Regions from separate parts of the Chryseobacterium sp. MMS23-Vi53 genome, predicted to be linked through region 4. Evidence: riboswitches for the same ligand, from Rfam matches in the RefSeq annotation. Region 4 holds a riboswitch; each other region holds the start of a gene.
The links. Region 4 has a riboswitch for cobalamin ahead of ACKX2A_RS12700 (T9SS type A sorting domain-containing protein). Riboswitches for the same ligand answer to the same signal wherever they lie in the genome.

Region 1 (4,200 bases), 1.5 Mb from region 4:
ACGTATTCTAAATCAGGATGTTGTTGGCATATTACGACGGAATATTCTGTGCTGCCGCAACGTGGTTTATTTAAAGTTTATGAATTGGAAGAAGATGCAACCGGCGGTGAAAAAGTGAAGGTGACAAAACGTGAATTTATAGATGATAAATGGATTACGAACACGAAAGAATATCCGGTCAACGAATATTATAAAGAAAATTAACAATGAAAATACAAAAGGAGATTGATTTTATTCTGGCAGTTGATGCCCTGAAAAATGTACAGCGAAGAAATTATAATGCCGATGATTCAAGAAGGGAAAATACGGCTGAACATTCGTGGCAGATCATTATTTTGGCCCAGATTCTTTTTCCATACGCAAAAAACAGAGCGGATATTGATTTATTAAGAGTCATCAGAATGCTGTCTATTCATGATTTGGTGGAAATTGAAGCGGGTGATACTTTTTTATTTGATGAAGCTGCAATGGTCGGAAAGTTTGAAAGGGAGAAAGCTTCTGCTCAAAAGATTTTCGGAATTTTGGATGAACCATTGAGAACAGAGTTTTTCAATATGTGGCTGGAATTTGAAGAGGAACAAACTCCTGATGCAATTTTTGCCTGTGCGATCGACAGAATTATGCCTTTTATTCTGAATTCTCATACTTCAGGAAAAAGCTGGACGGAAGCCGGAGTTACAGAAAAACAAATCCGAAATATGCTTGAAAATGCAATTGTGAGAGCTTCGGATGAAATGGGAGAGGCGTTTCAGCATTTATTGATTAGAAATTTGGAGACTGAGAAGGTTTTGAAATAGTTTTTCATATTAACTTGAAATCTATGGGAGATAAAAATAAATAAAATAAAAAGTTTCGGCGGGCTAAGCCCGCCGAAACTGCTTTAAAAAAACATTGTAAAAATAAGGGTTCCGGCGGCGAAGCCGCCGGAACCTTTTCATTTATAGTATTTGGATTGGTTTCTTGAATTCGTCAATTGCTACAAACGTAAAATCTCCGACAATCGCTCTTTCTCTTTCATAAGAATACATTTGTTCCGTAAAAATCTCAACATTTACTTTCATACTCGTTTTTCCGACGTGTACTACTTTTCCGATCAGTTCTACGATGGTTCCTGCGGGGATAGATCTTTTAAAATCGATTTTATCGCTGCTTACCGTTACCACACGTTTTCTTGCAAAGCGAGTTGCTGCAATAAATGCCACTTCATCCATGAGTTGCATCGCCGTTCCTCCGAAAAGAGTATCGTAATGATTGGTTGTATTGGGGAAAACTGCTTTAAAGATTCTGGTTTCCGATGCTTCAATTCTTTCTTCTGTAGTCATATTTCATTATTAATTAAAGCGAAATGAAATAGATCGGAACAACAGAACAATGACAGGAATCCGAGAAATCCCTGAAACATCCATTAGATCAATAAACTTCAAATCGCGAAAGTTTTTTTGTTTAAAAAATAGGCAGGTCTCCTGACTCGTAACATCTTCATCTCCTTCCCATCCCGCTATTTAGGCAAGAGACAGTGGATCTGTGATAAAGACTTTAGTTACTTACAGTTGCGCGACAGTTCGTGATTTTCACACGATTCCCTTTTAATCTGCGGTTAAGCAGAACCAATTTCCTGAAAAGTTATTCACTTTTCGGTTACAAAAATAATGATTATTGACGAATTATCGTGGATTTTTATAAATGATCTGACTTTCAACTTTTCCTTGCTTGATTGTCCAAATCGTAGTGTATCGGTTTTCACCAGAACCATTAATCATATAAAGGAAAATATGATCGTTGTCGATCGCTGTAACACCAACATTGCTGAAATCCATTGTAGGCTGAAACATATTTTTGATTGCGTCTCTTACAAAAACAGAACCTCTTCCCGGTTGTTGAACTCTGATGGATTTAATTTCCGTTAAATCTTCAGGAAGGTCTTTTCCAATTCCCCAAGGCTTTACTTTATCAAGTTTAATGATATTTCCTTCAGCATCTTTTTCCTGTTTCTTAAGTTTTGCATACGAAGGATAAACATCGATGATTATTTTGGTTCTTTGATTTCCCGGAATTTTAGGATTGGTATCATCGGTAAAAATTAATGATCTTCCGTTTTTAGATTTTGAAGGCGTAAATTGTGGTAGTTTATCAACAAAAACAACACGATTTTTGTTCACCATCCCTTCTTTATTAATGCTGTCGTACCTTTCGAAAGGTTTTTCGCTATCGTAATCTCTATCAGGATATTTGATCCAAAGCCACTCTGTTTCTCCCGGCGCCGGTTTATCATAAATGAAAACATCTCCTGTTTTCATACGAATTTTATCGATGATTTTTCTGTAATTATCTTTATGAACACGTACCATCGCATAGCCTTCTTCAGCTTTTACAACACCAAAAGGAACTTTATCCTGAGCTTTTACAAGACCCAAAGAAAAAAGACTGAAAACAGATAAATAAAATGCTTTGTTTACGGAAATCATCATAAAAATTTTTTAACAGTTCAAATATATAAATTAAATACTTTTCGGAAGATAATTATGCTGTTGCAATTCTTTTAAATCTTTAATTTGTTTTAAATAATTATTGTCAAGCAGATAAATTTCATCAGAAATCTTCAAAATATCCTGATAACGATGATCGGTAATGATAATTCCTTTTTCTTTTGATTGTTCCCTAATTATTTTCTGAATTTCAGAAACCATTTTTGGAGATAATGCATTAAAAGGTTCATCCAAAAGAATAAATTTCGCATCGGAATGAATGAGTAATAAAATCTCAACAATTTTCTTTTCACCTCCTGAAAGACTGCTCGAGGTTTCGTTTAAAAAAGGTTTTATAAGTTGAGAATGTAAAAGTTTTTCGGTATTTGTTTTATTACAAAAAAGCGAAATCAGTTTTTTTATTTTTATGCCTCTTGGAAGAAAAGAATATTGTGGCAGGTAGGCAATTCTTCCTTTTCGATCCATTTGGTTTTGTAAAACTTTATCATCAACTCTTACGAATTGTGAATCTCCTTTTTCAATTCCGAAAATGATTTTGAGCAGAGTAGATTTTCCCGAACCATTTCTTCCCAATAATCCTACTACTTTTCCTGTTTCGCAGCTGATGTATATTCCTCTTAGGATAGTCTTTTCATCAAACGATTTTGTGATGCTGTCAACATGAAGATTACTCATAAAAAATTGGCTCCCATATTTATTATTAAACTTATTGATGCTGTCACAATCCAAAGAGATAACCTCGAAAACCCAAAATTGGCAAAAAAAGTATACTCATTTTTTAATCTTAATTCATAAATCAAAAAATGGAATGCCGGAAAGAATATTAAAAAGCACAATCCGAATTTATTAAAGGTAAATCCCAATAATGAAGTTATTACAATTGAAAATGAAATCGATGGGATTAATAATTTCAAATAAAAAATCCACAAAACCTTAAGATTTTTGATCATGCATCAAAATTAATAGAAATATTTTTGAATTAATTTTAAAAATATAATTTTTGACTTATAATTTATAATGCCAATTCGAGTTTTTGTCTTACTTTTAATTAAAATCTAAAACCATTTAAACTTATGACAAAAAATCTACTTTTTGCATTCCTATTTCTATTGGGAATTTCTTTTTATCAAAGCAAAAATATTGTAACAGAAACACCAAAACCTGAGTTTTTCTGCGACAATCTTCCTCCTGCAAACGTTCAGATTTCCAGTATTACGATGACTTCGGCAGTTATCACCTGGACGGCAGATCCTACCGTTGCCAACTACGTTTTAAGATATCGCATACCTTTGGGAACTTGGACGACTGTTACCAATATTATTCAAAATTCATTTACTCTTACAGGTTTAATGCCATGTCAAACTTACGAGGTACAGGTAGCAAAACAATGTCCTGCAACAACGACAATTGGAGCTTGGTCGAATGTCTTAACATTTTCAACGTATCTTAATTATTGTGCTGCAGGTTCTACAGATACAAGTATGATGCATATTTCCAATGTTACGGTTACCCCTTCCGGCGGACTTCCGCAGATGATAAGCAATTCCGGAGCATCAAATTATACAGATTATCGTCCGGATCCTACGCGCAAAGTTCAGTTGTTGGTTGGTAGTGCAAATAATTCAATTTCGGTTTCCAAAACCTGGGCAACAGCTCCTTCGGGTTCTGCTGCAGTCGGTGTTTGGATCGATTTTAATGCTGACGGAATTTTCCA
Region 2 (4,200 bases), 1.4 Mb from region 4:
TATATTTTCCCGTTTTCGATTTCAAGATTCGTAGCATCTGTGATACCTGTTAAAGTATATGTTTTTGTGATGCTTCCTGTGTTTGAAATTTGATAAATGTAAGAATCTGTAGTACCTGCAGCAATTGCATAAACTGATTGATTGTTTGCAATCATTTTGTTGATGTTTCCACTAGGTAAAGTGATCGTATTCTGAACTTCGTTGGTTGAAGTAGAGATGTAAGAAATCTTGTTTCCGAAACCAAAAGATGCATTTTGAACAAAAACATAATTTCCGGCTGCCACAATTCTTTCCGCATTATCTGTGAAAGTGATTTTTTTAACGAAAGATAAATCAGAAGCTTTGTAAACACTTACATATTTATCTCCATTATATTTATCATTCGTTACATAAATATTGTTATTAGCAAAAGCGATGTAACGAGGAGAATTCAGTTGAGCTGTGATTTCTCCAACTTTTTTGAAATTGTAGCGATTTACAACTTGAATTTTGTTTGAATTATTTAATAAAAGATAAGCATTTTCACCGCTAAAACCGATTGTTTGTAATACATCTCCCAAGTTAGAGCCATTATTAGCTGAAAAAATATTGTCTTGCTTAGTGTTTAAATCTGAACTTACGAAAGTTACATCGGCATTTGGCTTACCAAAATTCCCTTCATTAGAAAGTAAAACCCCGCCTCCGTAGTACATATCATTAGTTGCATTATTGTCATCAGTACAAGCAATATTGAAAAGCAATGCAAATGCAAAAACAAGCGTTAAAAGTCTAGTTAGTTTCATAATATTTTAATTTTAAAAATTAATGTTTGCGTAAACACTGTAGTTTCTTTTCGGTAAAGGATAGTAAGAAACCGTTTGGTAGACAGTGTTTGTAATGTTGTTTATTTTAAATCCTAAAGTGTATTTCTTTAAAAGTGTTGCCGAAATTCCTGTATTTAAAACAAAATAAGGATCAATCGCATCCGCTCTTTTTTCGTCAGTTGTGGTGTAGGTTAATCCATTGAAAAGTCCCTGAGCGTAAACATTCAGGAATTTGTAGCTGTAATTGATATTTCCGTTGGCTTTATGAATCGGGACGTAAACCATCTGATTGCCCGTTTCTTTATTAATGGATTTTGAGTAAGTGTAACCTGCATTTAATTTAATACTATGCTTCCCAAAAGTTTTATGATAAGTAATCTGAGAATCCAGCCCGTAAATTTCAACTTTATATGTGTTAAAAGCCGACCAATAACCATATTGAGTTGGAAGCCAATTAATATAATTTTTAACATCCATGTAATACGGACTTAAAGTCACTTTAAAATTTCCAAAGCTAAATTCATGGTCCATGTCGATATTGTTGGATGTTTCCGGAACAAGATTCAGATTTCCTCCCGGTTGCCAATAAAGATCATTAAAAGAAGGAATTTTGAAGTTTCGAGAAAAACTTGCGCCGACATTGTACCATTTTAAAGGATTCCATTTTCCTGAAAAAGAATATAAAAACGGAGAAGTAAGACTTTCAACAAAATCTTTCTTTGCACCGGCTTCAAAACGAAGGTTTTTTGTTGCGAAATATCTCACCAAACCAGCTACAGAACCCATGTTTCGACTGATGTCTTCGATTCCGGATTGATAACCCAATCCTTTATTTACCTGAAATTCTCCAATAACATTTACATTGATTTTCGGAGTGATGAAATAATTGAAATCATTTCTGAAAATATAATTTTTCCCTTCCGCACCGCTTTCTTTAGGTTTATTAATATCTCCAAAATATTGAAAATTATCTTCTGTATAAGCAGCTTTTAAGCTATTGGAAAAGTTACTTTTATTAATATCCCAAGCCAATAAACTTCTTAAAGTTTGAGATTTATATTTGGTTTTATTTCCGTTTTCTGTAAAAACAGGGTAGTATTGCGAACCATCGAAAATTTGGTTTTGCCATGAAATCGTCTGATGAGGTGCAATTTTGTAAGAAGCTCCAATGTTGATTGAAGTATTGTAATATCTTCCGTTCCAGTTGACGTATTCCTTTTCCGGAACTTCATATTGATTTTGACTGATAAAATAATTCCCCGAAACCTTAAAGCTGAATTTTTCATTGCTAAAAGAAGCTTTCAAAAAATTATTATAGGTATCAAAAGAACCCACTTCCGAATAAAGTGAAGCCTTTAAACCTTTATTAAAATCAAGATTATTATTAAGGTGAATACTCCCACCGATTGCTGAACTTCCGTATTGTACGCTTCCGCCACCGGCTTTTACCTCAAGTTCATCATATCCAAAAAGCGGAATATTATTGATGTCTCCCTGTCCCAGAAAATTGGAATTGATGTTGATTCCGTTCCAGACGAAAGCTGTGTGTCCCGCACTCGTCCCTCTAAAAGAAGGTGAAGAAACAGCACCACGACCATTTTCTTTAATGTAAATCTGAGATTGAAAACGCAAAAGTTCGGAAAGATTGGTGGAATTTTTCTCAATATCTTTTGGCGTTATGGTATTGACTTTATGAAAAAGTTTTACTTTATTCATTTGGCTGTCAAAAACATAAACCGTATCAATTGTTTTCTCCTGTCCGAAAAGAAAACAATTATAAGACGAAAAAAGCAGTATTAAAGATCTTTTTATATCCATTCTATTTCACTTTTCCTCCGAAAGCTATTTTTTTTATAATTGATAATCTTGGCAGGTCTCCTGACTTTCGCTTTTCTACACCTTCCCGTTTGCACAGTGGTTTTTTGTAGAAATTTTGCTTGCGATCTACAGTTGCGGGGACAGTTTGGGATTTTCGCCCAATTCCCTTTTCATTCCAAATGATTGGAAACCAAAATTTTTGCAAAGATAAACTTATTCGTCGGAAATGCAAAAACAAGAAAAAGATGGATGAGGTAAATTTTACTTCATAAAAGTCAATCAATTTTATTGTTAATTTTTAAAATTCACTAAAAATTGACCATTTACCATTCGCATTTTCAGCGGTCGCATTTTCCTAGCCCTGATTGCAGTGAAAATCCTTTTTGAAAAAAAGATTGCAACGGAAAGCAGGAAAAAGCTCCAAATAAAAATTATTATAACTTGTATTTAAAATAAATATTACAAAAACGTAGCATCAAAATAAAAAGGAAGCAAATCCTTAATCGCGTTAACTTTTACTACTTCTTCGTTCATACTCGAAAAATAGAGATCAATGTTTTCGTTTTGTTTAGTTTCGTACTCCATTAAACTTTGTCTGCAAGCTCCACAAGGCGGAATTGGCGGATTTTTCTCATGAAATTCTTTCGGACCTCCCACAACGAAGATCTTTTTAATTTTTACATTCGGGAAATTGGCAGCAATCCAGAAAAGAGCGGTTCTTTCAGCACAAAGTCCGGAGGGATAAGCCGCATTTTCCTGATTGTTTCCGGAATATATTTCACCATTTTCAAGTAGCACCGCGCAACCTACCCAAAAGTTGGAATAAGGAGCATATGCATTTTCGCGAGCCTGTTTTGCTCTTTCGAATAATTCTCTTTCTATATCGTTCAGTTCAGCGCTATTCTTAAAATATTCGTAACTGATTTGAGTTTCTTTTTTCATATATTGTGGAATCAAAAAAGGGGATAAATTTACTTCTTTTTAATGAGGTGGGCAATTATATCTCATTCTTCAAATTTTAACTTAAAAATATTCACAACAAAAATGTTATACACTCCAATCAAATTTAGAAATATTGAGTTGAAAAACCGTTGGGTAATGTCTCCAATGTGTATGTATTCTAGCGAAAACGGTCTTGCTAACGATTTTCATTTTGTTCATTACGGAAGTCGTTCTCAAGGCGGAACAGGTTTGCTGATCGTTGAAGCAACCGGTGTGGAACCTCGCGGAAGAATCACCAACCATTGTATGGGAATCTGGAATGACGAACAGGCAGAAAAACTTCAAAAAATAGTAGAATTTGTACATAAAAATTCCGATAGTAAGATTGGAATTCAACTGGCTCACGCCGGAAGAAAAGGTTCTACTTGGAATAATCTTCAAATTCCGATTGAAGAAGGTTGGGAAACGGTTGCTCCAAGTCCGATTCCTTATCATCCGACGGAAAGAATTCCTCATGTTTTAACGGCTGATGAAATTAAAGAACAAATTCAAAATTTTAAAGAAGCAGCAAAAAGAGCTGTGAAAGCAGGTTTCGATGTTATTGAAATTCATGGAGCACATGGATATTTGGTTCATC
Region 3 (4,200 bases), 180 kb from region 4:
TACGCAAGTTTACCGTTTCATTTTCATGAAAAGAAAACCCTGCAGGGAGATATTAAAATCAATGGAATAGGAGATATTAATTTAATGGGAATTTATCAGCTAGTAAATTCAAAAGAGAATATTCATCAGTTAAATGGTGGAATTGGTGTAAAAGTTCCACTCGGAAAATTTGATGAAAAAGGAATTTCCGGTGTCAATCCAAGTTTTCAATTAGGAACAGGAAGCTGGGATTATCAAATGGTGTTGAATTATAAATTTCAGAAAAATAAAGTTGCTGTTTTATTAAATACAGATTACACCATCAAAACAGAAAACAAAAAATATTACCGTTTCGGAAATCAATGGAATTATGCAGCCACAGGATTTTACAAGATTCTATCAAACGATAGAATAATTTTCTCCGGAAAGGCAGGTCTTCAAGGTGAAGTTTATGACAAAAACAAACAGTTTGATGAAGTTTTGCCCAATACCGCCGGAAGTGCTTTGTACGGAAAGCTGGGATTTGAAGCATCTTACAAGAAATTCAGTTTGGGAAGTGAAGTGATGCTTCCTGCGTATTCCAATTTAGCGGGAGGAGATATTGAAGCGAAATCTCGTTTTAGTATTTTCCTAAATTTTGGAATTTAGAAAGATTAAGCTTTTGTTTCCTACAGATTACACAGATTCTCACAGATTTTTTTATTGTTGATTTAAAAAGCGGAAAATATACCGCATCATCTGTGGAAATTTGTGTAATCTGAGGGAAATTATAAAATTTATTTTTAAATATTTTTCATTGAAAATCATAGAATTAAATTCAATTTTGATTCTATGATTTATTTTCTATCTTTGCCGCAATCTGGTGAGCTGTAAAAAGCGCTTAAAAGGGAATCCGGTGAAAATCCGGAACAGACCCGCTGCTGTAAGCTCCACAAAACAAGTTTTTGAAGATTATATTCACTGTTTTTTAATGGGAAGGATTTCAAAAATGGAGTAAGTCAGAAGACCTGCCAGAAGATTTAACGTTTGACGCTTTCGTGGAATAAAGCTTAGGACATCACTGATTTTGTGCAGTTTACAACTGTGCTTAGTCGTTGTATTCTTATATCCATTAGCGTCATCATTATTCGAAATGAGCTAATGGTGACAACATTTTTTACATCTCAACTTCAGAAGGTTGTTTGCGCAGTTTTTGTGTTAACAGCTGCCTTTTTATATTCACAATCGAGAAAAGATACCATTAAGGAACAAACAATTGTCACCGTTAATGTCAAGAAGAAAAATTTTAAAGAAATCCTTCCTGCGCAGGTTTTGTCGGGGGAAGATCTGGAAAAACTGAATAGTCAGTCGGTTGCAGATGCGATGAGGTATTTTTCTGGTGTTCAGATTAAAGATTACGGTGGAATTGGCGGTTTAAAAACAATCAATATCCGAAGTATGGGAAGCCAGCATGTCGGTGTTTTTTATGATGGAATTCAATTAGGAAATGCTCAGAATGGAGTTGTGGATTTAGGAAGATATTCCTTGGATGATTTAGAGGAAATCTCTTTGTATAACGGACAAAAAAGTGAAATTTTTCAACCTGCAAAAGATTTTGGATCTTCTGGGTCGATTTATTTAAAATCTAAAACTCCTGTTTTTAAAGGAAATAAAAAAACAAATGTTGTTGTAAGATTTAAAAATAGTTCGATTGATTTATTTAATCCATCTTTTCGCTTAGAACAGAAAATATCGGAAAATATTTCAGCGAGTTTTAGTTCAGAATTTTTACAAAGTGATGGTGTTTACAAATACCGTTATAAGAAAAAATATCCGGATGGAGAAATTGCGTATGACACGATTGCTAAAAGATTTGATTCAGATATTCACGCCAAACGCTTTGAAACAAGCCTAAACGGAACCATCAAAAATGGAAGCTGGAACATCGGAGGTTACGGTTATTTATCAAATCGTGGAATTCCTGCAGCAATTGTAAACAATAGATTCGATGGAAGAGGACAAAGACAGGTTGATGAAAATTATTTCGTACAGGGAAGTTTTAAGAAAAAAATATTCCCAAAATTAGAAACTCAGATTAAAGCCAAGTTTGCTTACGATTATACCCATTATATTGATACAGTTTCGTCCATAAAAATACAAAATCAATATATACAAAAGGAACTGTATGTGTCTTCGTCCAACTTATATTCACTTACTGCTGATTGGGATATTAGTGCAAGCGTAGATTTTCAATATAACAATCTCTATGCAGACTTGGTTAATTTTTCTTATCCTACCCGTTATACAACTTTAGCTGCTTTCGCTACAACGTATGAATGGAAAAGACTGAAATTTTTAGGAAGTGTTTTAGGAACTTTCGTTTCAGAAAATGTTGAAAAAAATTCAAAATCACCGGACAGAACGGAATGGACTCCTGCTGCTTTTCTTAATTATCAACCTTTTGCAGGAAAAGATTTTACAATACGTGCTTTTTACAAAAGAATTTTTAGGATGCCGACTTTTAATGATCTGTATTATACAATGATCGGAAATACATCGCTAAAACCTGAATTTACCAATCAATACAATTTTGGATTTACCTATCAGAAAAGATTTAAAAGTGAAATTTTCCAGAGAATTTATGCTAAAGTTGATGGCTATTTCAACAAAGTCGAAGACAAGATTATCGCAGCTCCCAACGGAAGTATGTTCCGATGGACAATGCTGAATCTCGGCGTCGTTGAAATCTTGGGAACAGATGTGAATGTTCAGGGAGATTTTAAGTTCGGAGAATTAAAAATAAGACCATTATTAAATTATACTTTCCAGAGAGCAAGGGATTTTTCAGATCGTGAAGAGTCTTATTTTGGACATCAGATTCCTTACACACCGTGGCACAGCGGGACTTTTTCCCTGATGTCTGAGTATAAAGACTGGGGTTTCAATTATAGTTTTGTTTATGTTGGTGAGCGTTACGACGTGAATCAGAATAATATTCAGTACAACTATATTCAGCCTTGGTATACACACGATTTATCGATTCAGAAAAAATTCAACTGGCAGTCGCATCAGTTTAAAGCCAGTTTTGAAGTGAATAATGTTTTCAACCAATATTATGACGTGGTGTTGAATTATCCGATGCCGGGAAGAAATTTTAAACTCATTGTAAGTTTTACATTATGAAAAAATTAAACTTTTGTCTCATTATTTTTGCATTTTTTTCGCTGATCTCTTGTCGAACAGATGAATACATTAATCGTGAAGAAACGGAATCCGGACTTGCAGCACCAGAAAATACTGCTATCAAAGGATTTTATCTTTTGAATGAAGGAAATATGGGAAGTAATAAAGCAACTTTGGATTTTTTCGATTACACGACAGGAACTTACCACCGGAACATTTATGCAGAAATCAATCCAAATGTTGTGAAGGAATTGGGAGATGTTGGAAACGATATTCAGATTTATGGAAATAAAATGTACGCAGTGATTAATGTTTCCAATAAAATTGAAGTTCTCGATGCAAAGACAGCGAAAAGAATTAAAACCATTAATCTTGAAAACTGCCGTTACATCACTTTCAAAAACGGAAAAGCTTATGCTTCAAGCTATGCAGGGCCTGTTTCTATTGATCCAAACGCTCCGTTGGGAAAAGTGGTTGAAATTGATACGACTTCTTTAACGATCCAGAGAACAGCGGTTGTAGGTTATCAGCCAGAAGAAATGGAAATTATTGGGGATAAATTATTTGTTGCAAACTCAGGCGGATACAAGTTCCCGAATTATGACAGAACGGTTTCTGTGGTAGATTTAAGTTCTTTTACTGAAACTAATAAGATAGATGTTGCAATCAATCTTCATCATGTTAAAAAAGACAATTATGGCGATTTGTATGTCACTTCAAGAGGTGATTATTATACGGTTCCGTCCAGTTTGTTCTTGGTCGATCCGGTGACAGGAATTGTAAAGAAAGATTTTCATCTTTCGGTAAGCGAAATGACGATCGTAAATGATAAACTTTATTATTACGGAAACGAGTTCAATTACAATACCCATACTTACAAAAAATCTTTCGGAATTATTGATGTAAAAACCGAAGAAATTATTTCAAATAAATTGATCGATCAGGAATATGTGGATGCGATCAAAACGCCTTACGGAATTGCGGTAAATCCAATCACAGAAGATATTTATTTAACCGATGCGAGAAATTATGTCTCAACTGGATTTGTCTACTGTTTTG
Region 4 (4,200 bases):
TAAATCTGACACAGATTTATGGAATTGGAAAAATATAAATAATAATTTTGAAATATTTGAAAATTGGCTTGTTGAAAATTTGCTGAAAATTAAAGATAGAGCAGGTTTTGGCGAATATCATAAATATAGTCATTTTGACAATTCTAAAATAACCGTTATGTGTAAAGATATACACGAATATATTAAGTGGGTAAAAGAATCAAAGAATCACGAGTGTCTTTTAGAAAATGCTAAAACATATAATTCCGAGCCATCGAAAGTTTTTCACGCATTATATAAATCAATTGATAACAAGACAAGTTTTAATAAACTTATAAAATTTACGTATCTTACTTTAAACGGTAATCTTGGTATATTTCCTATTAAAGTTGGGCATTCATATTTAAATGATTTTATTTTATCAAAAAGAGGAGCACAATATCTATTTGAAAATAAAAATCGGAAAAAAATCTCTTTGGATAAATTAAATGAACTTTTAATATTATTAAGCGATTACTTAGATTTGAATGAAGGATTACAAATCTTGCAAAAAATCTTAGCGACATGGGGCGAAGAGAAATTTAGAAAAGAACGACAAAGTTTTAAAAAATATCATTAGGCAGTATTTAATGCATTGCATATTTTTGATAAATTACTCACTTTTTCTGGCAAAATATTGTTAAATAGAAATTTACGCATATTAAAAAAAATTTATTAATTTTCTAAAATAAGTACCATTCGTCGTATTTCTATTATACGTGAAAACTATAAATTTCCTATATTCGCGGCAGAAAAATAGCTCTTTATAATATTTATCAAACAATTTAGGTTTTACGTAAGTGAATTAATAGGGAATCGTGTGAAAATCACGAGCTGTCGCGCAACTGTAAGTAACATTTAAAGTTTTTTTCATTAATGTCCACTGTATACTATGTATATGGGAAGGGGGATAAAAACTGTTACAAGCCAGGATACCTGCCTTTTTGTTGTGGCAATGCTTTCGCGGTCTGAAGCTGTGGTCAACTGGATAACCTGAAAAACAAAATAAATAAGAATATTTTTTTCTTCTTCGATGTTCTCTGCCCTTCCCTGTGCATTCCCAGATAAATACTTAAGATATTTTAACTCATGAAAACTTTAAAGTTAATATATGAAAAAAGGAATTTTATTTCTTTTTCCTCTTATAAACTTTTTGCATGCACAGGATTATTCTTATAAAGATATTGTGTGGCAGAAAAGTATCGGAGGAAAAAAATCTGAGTATCTGTATAATGCGATACCAACACCTGATTATGGCTTTTTATTGCTAGGAAGCTCCGCGTCAGAATATCAAGATGAAAAATTAAAATCGAATACGGATCTTGATTACTTTCTATGGAAAATTTCGGAAAATGGAACTGAGGAATGGAACAAAAAATTTGGAGGTGACAAAAACGATTTTTTAACAACTGCAGCTCTTACAAAAGATGGTGGATACATTCTAGCAGGTTTTTCTCATTCGTCTTTATCTGGAGATAAAACAATTAAAAATTATGGTCTTGCAGATTATTGGATTTTAAAATTAAATGCTACTGGTCAAATTATGTGGCAGAAAACTTTTGGAGGAGAAGGAAATGATGAAGCAGTCTCGATAATGCAAACATTAGATGGCGGTTATCTAGTAGCAGGAAATTCAGATTCAAAAAAATCAGGTAATAAAGCAACTTTAGGTTTAGGAGGAAAAGATTACTGGATTATTAAACTTGATGCCTCAGGAGATATTGTTTGGGAAAAAACACTTGGAGGCTCAAAAACAGACGAGTTAAAATCTGTGATTGAAACTGATAAAGGATATATGATCTTTGGGAATACAAATTCTCCTAAAGAAGGAACAAAATCTAAGAATTTCGATACTGAAGTAATAATTCTTAATAAGTCAGGGATAGTAGAAAAATCTGTACGTTTTGGAGATGATGCATTTGATCTTCTGAGCTCTATATATGTGGATAAAAGTGATAAAACTATTCATCTATTAATTAATAGTGAGAGCAAAACAAAAAAAGAACTTGTAATTAATCAACTAAGTCAAGATGCAGATTTACTTAGTACTACAATAAAAAAGGTTAGTAAGGATCAATCTTATAATAGCTTAATTCTCACAAGGAATAAGGAATATCTATTGGCTGGAAGCACAATCAATTTAAAAAAAGACGATAAATTAAACACAATATCTGTTTCAAATTATCAAACAGAAATTATTGATAAAGATTCCAATACTAAATGGAAAAAAGAAATTACAACAAATCCCGGATTCAATTATTTACAAAAAGCAATTGAAACCAGAGATGGGTCCATTGTTTTAATTGGTAATTCTAACACTGAAAATTCAGGAGAAAAAGCAACAAAAGTTTTTGGACAACAGGATTTCTGGATAGTGAAATTAGGAAAAGATATAAAGAGTGAGCCAAGAGTCTCAATAGAAGCTTATCCTAATCCTACATCCGATTTTGTAAATATTGTTATTAACCAAGATTTTAAAAAAGCTTCTGGAAAAGTATTTAATATGGCTGGTCAACTAATAAAGGAATTTTATATTACTCAACGCACTACACCAGTTGATTTGAAAAACTATACTACAGGTATTTATCTTATCACTTTACAAGTTGACGACCTTCAGTATTCTATTAAAATATTTAAAAAATAATTATGAAACTTAGACTTTATATAGTAATTTTTAATCTTTTCTTTTTTTTCAACGGCTATTCTCAATTTAGTTCATACGTAAACATGCCGTGGAATAATACTGATATTAACAATACAAATACATCAGGCTTTATTAATCCAAAAGGAAGCTCATTAATTAATTACCCATTTGGAAATCTATCATTAAATATACCTTTGTATGATATTGATGAAAATCTCCCTCTTTCCTTATCTTACAGTGCATCATCTGTTAAACCAAACGAACATCCGTCAGAAGTAGGATTAGGATGGAATCTTATTGCCGGTGGATCAATTGTAAGGGAACAGAAACTTTTTGCAGATGAAGCTAGTTTTGAGCTAAGTGGCACAATCTATAAAATGGGATACTTTTTTCGAAGATCTACTATGTATAATGGAATGGGATCTTGGGGAACTGAATATGCCGCTTATACTTTAGGTGTTAATGAGAACTGGGAATCTCCGGATGTATTTCATTTTAATTTTCTTAATTACAGTGGAAGCTTTATGATGGATGAGACGGGAGCATTTCAAATAAAATCTGATACTGATTTTAAGGTTGAATATGTTGTCGAGAAATTTAGTGATTTTCCTTCTATGTTCCAATCAACACTCGGACAATACACAACTATAACAAAATTTAGATTGATTGCTCCAGATGGAACGATTTTTACTTTTGGTGGAGATGAAAATGCTATTGATTATACAGCTAGAGGTCCAGTACCTTTTACCAATATGCTGCCTTTATCATCTTCAAAATGGAATTTGACACAAATAAAACGCTCAAACGGAAGTACTATTAGTTTTAGCTATCAAAGGCTAGATCCACAAGTTAAAATTAATGTTGTATTTGAATATCTTAGCAAATATTATCGAAATAAAATTCCATGGTTTGATAATGTGACTGTACTTTATCCAACATTCATTTCTGGAATTAAAAAGGATAACATTTCCATTGCTTCTTTTTTCTATAAGAACTCGAATGAGAAAAAATATGCAGAAACTGTTATACCAAACTATCCAAGTGGTTATGGAAATATAACTTCAGATATGATTAGTATGAGGAACTATCAATGGAGTCAATGGTTTTTGATTAATTCTTATGATGATATTAAATGGAATCAATTAGACAAGATTACTATTAATCCACTGAAAATCGATTATGTTTTCAATTACACGAACAATCCAAACGAAAGATTAAAATTGCTTGGGATCACAAAGAAATATAATTCGGCATTACAGAATGTCCTTGCAAAAGATGAAAATTATGTTTTATCATATAATAACAATCTATTTCCGGATTATTTTTCTGGACATGGAGATCATTTAGGTTATAACAACGGTCAAAATTATAATTTTGTTTTTACAAATGATTTTTTATTACCAAATAAGCCTCTTGAGACATCAGCAAATGAATATGCTAGCTCAAGAAATCCAGATTTAACGGGTAACTTCTTATATGCGGAACTACTTACAGCTATTCAATATCCAACGGGAGAAATAACTAGATATGAGTATGAA

Region 1: it holds a riboswitch for cobalamin, as region 4 does, so the genes downstream of both, ACKX2A_RS05965 (acyl-CoA thioesterase) here and ACKX2A_RS12700 (T9SS type A sorting domain-containing protein) in region 4, are expected to answer to the same signal.
Region 2: it holds a riboswitch for cobalamin, as region 4 does, so the genes downstream of both, ACKX2A_RS06475 (TonB-dependent receptor plug domain-containing protein) here and ACKX2A_RS12700 (T9SS type A sorting domain-containing protein) in region 4, are expected to answer to the same signal.
Region 3: it holds a riboswitch for cobalamin, as region 4 does, so the genes downstream of both, ACKX2A_RS13460 (TonB-dependent receptor plug domain-containing protein) here and ACKX2A_RS12700 (T9SS type A sorting domain-containing protein) in region 4, are expected to answer to the same signal.

What each region holds. Positions count from the first base shown of each region.
Region 1 covers NZ_CP180265.1:1,346,656-1,350,855, reverse strand. Annotated here, with positions in the region: gene ACKX2A_RS05975 (XAC2610-related protein) at 1-204, shown strand, start outside; gene ACKX2A_RS05970 (HD domain-containing protein) at 207-797, shown strand; gene ACKX2A_RS05965 (acyl-CoA thioesterase) at 939-1,322, opposite strand; cobalamin riboswitch at 1,436-1,627, opposite strand; gene ACKX2A_RS05960 (hypothetical protein) at 1,665-2,468, opposite strand; gene ACKX2A_RS05955 (ATP-binding cassette domain-containing protein) at 2,499-3,161, opposite strand; gene ACKX2A_RS05950 (GEVED domain-containing protein) at 3,560-4,200, shown strand, end outside.
Region 2 covers NZ_CP180265.1:1,463,099-1,467,298, reverse strand. Annotated here, with positions in the region: gene ACKX2A_RS06480 (YncE family protein) at 1-782, opposite strand, end outside; gene ACKX2A_RS06475 (TonB-dependent receptor plug domain-containing protein) at 795-2,621, opposite strand; cobalamin riboswitch at 2,654-2,831, opposite strand; gene cdd (cytidine deaminase) at 3,081-3,563, opposite strand; gene namA (NADPH dehydrogenase NamA) at 3,666-4,200, shown strand, end outside.
Region 3 covers NZ_CP180265.1:3,025,566-3,029,765, forward strand. Annotated here, with positions in the region: gene ACKX2A_RS13455 (transporter) at 1-627, shown strand, start outside; cobalamin riboswitch at 823-1,009, shown strand; gene ACKX2A_RS13460 (TonB-dependent receptor plug domain-containing protein) at 1,120-3,141, shown strand; gene ACKX2A_RS13465 (YncE family protein) at 3,138-4,200, shown strand, end outside.
Region 4 covers NZ_CP180265.1:2,844,102-2,848,301, forward strand. Annotated here, with positions in the region: gene ACKX2A_RS12695 (hypothetical protein) at 1-598, shown strand, start outside; cobalamin riboswitch at 789-977, shown strand; gene ACKX2A_RS12700 (T9SS type A sorting domain-containing protein) at 1,130-2,662, shown strand; gene ACKX2A_RS12705 (hypothetical protein) at 2,665-4,200, shown strand, end outside.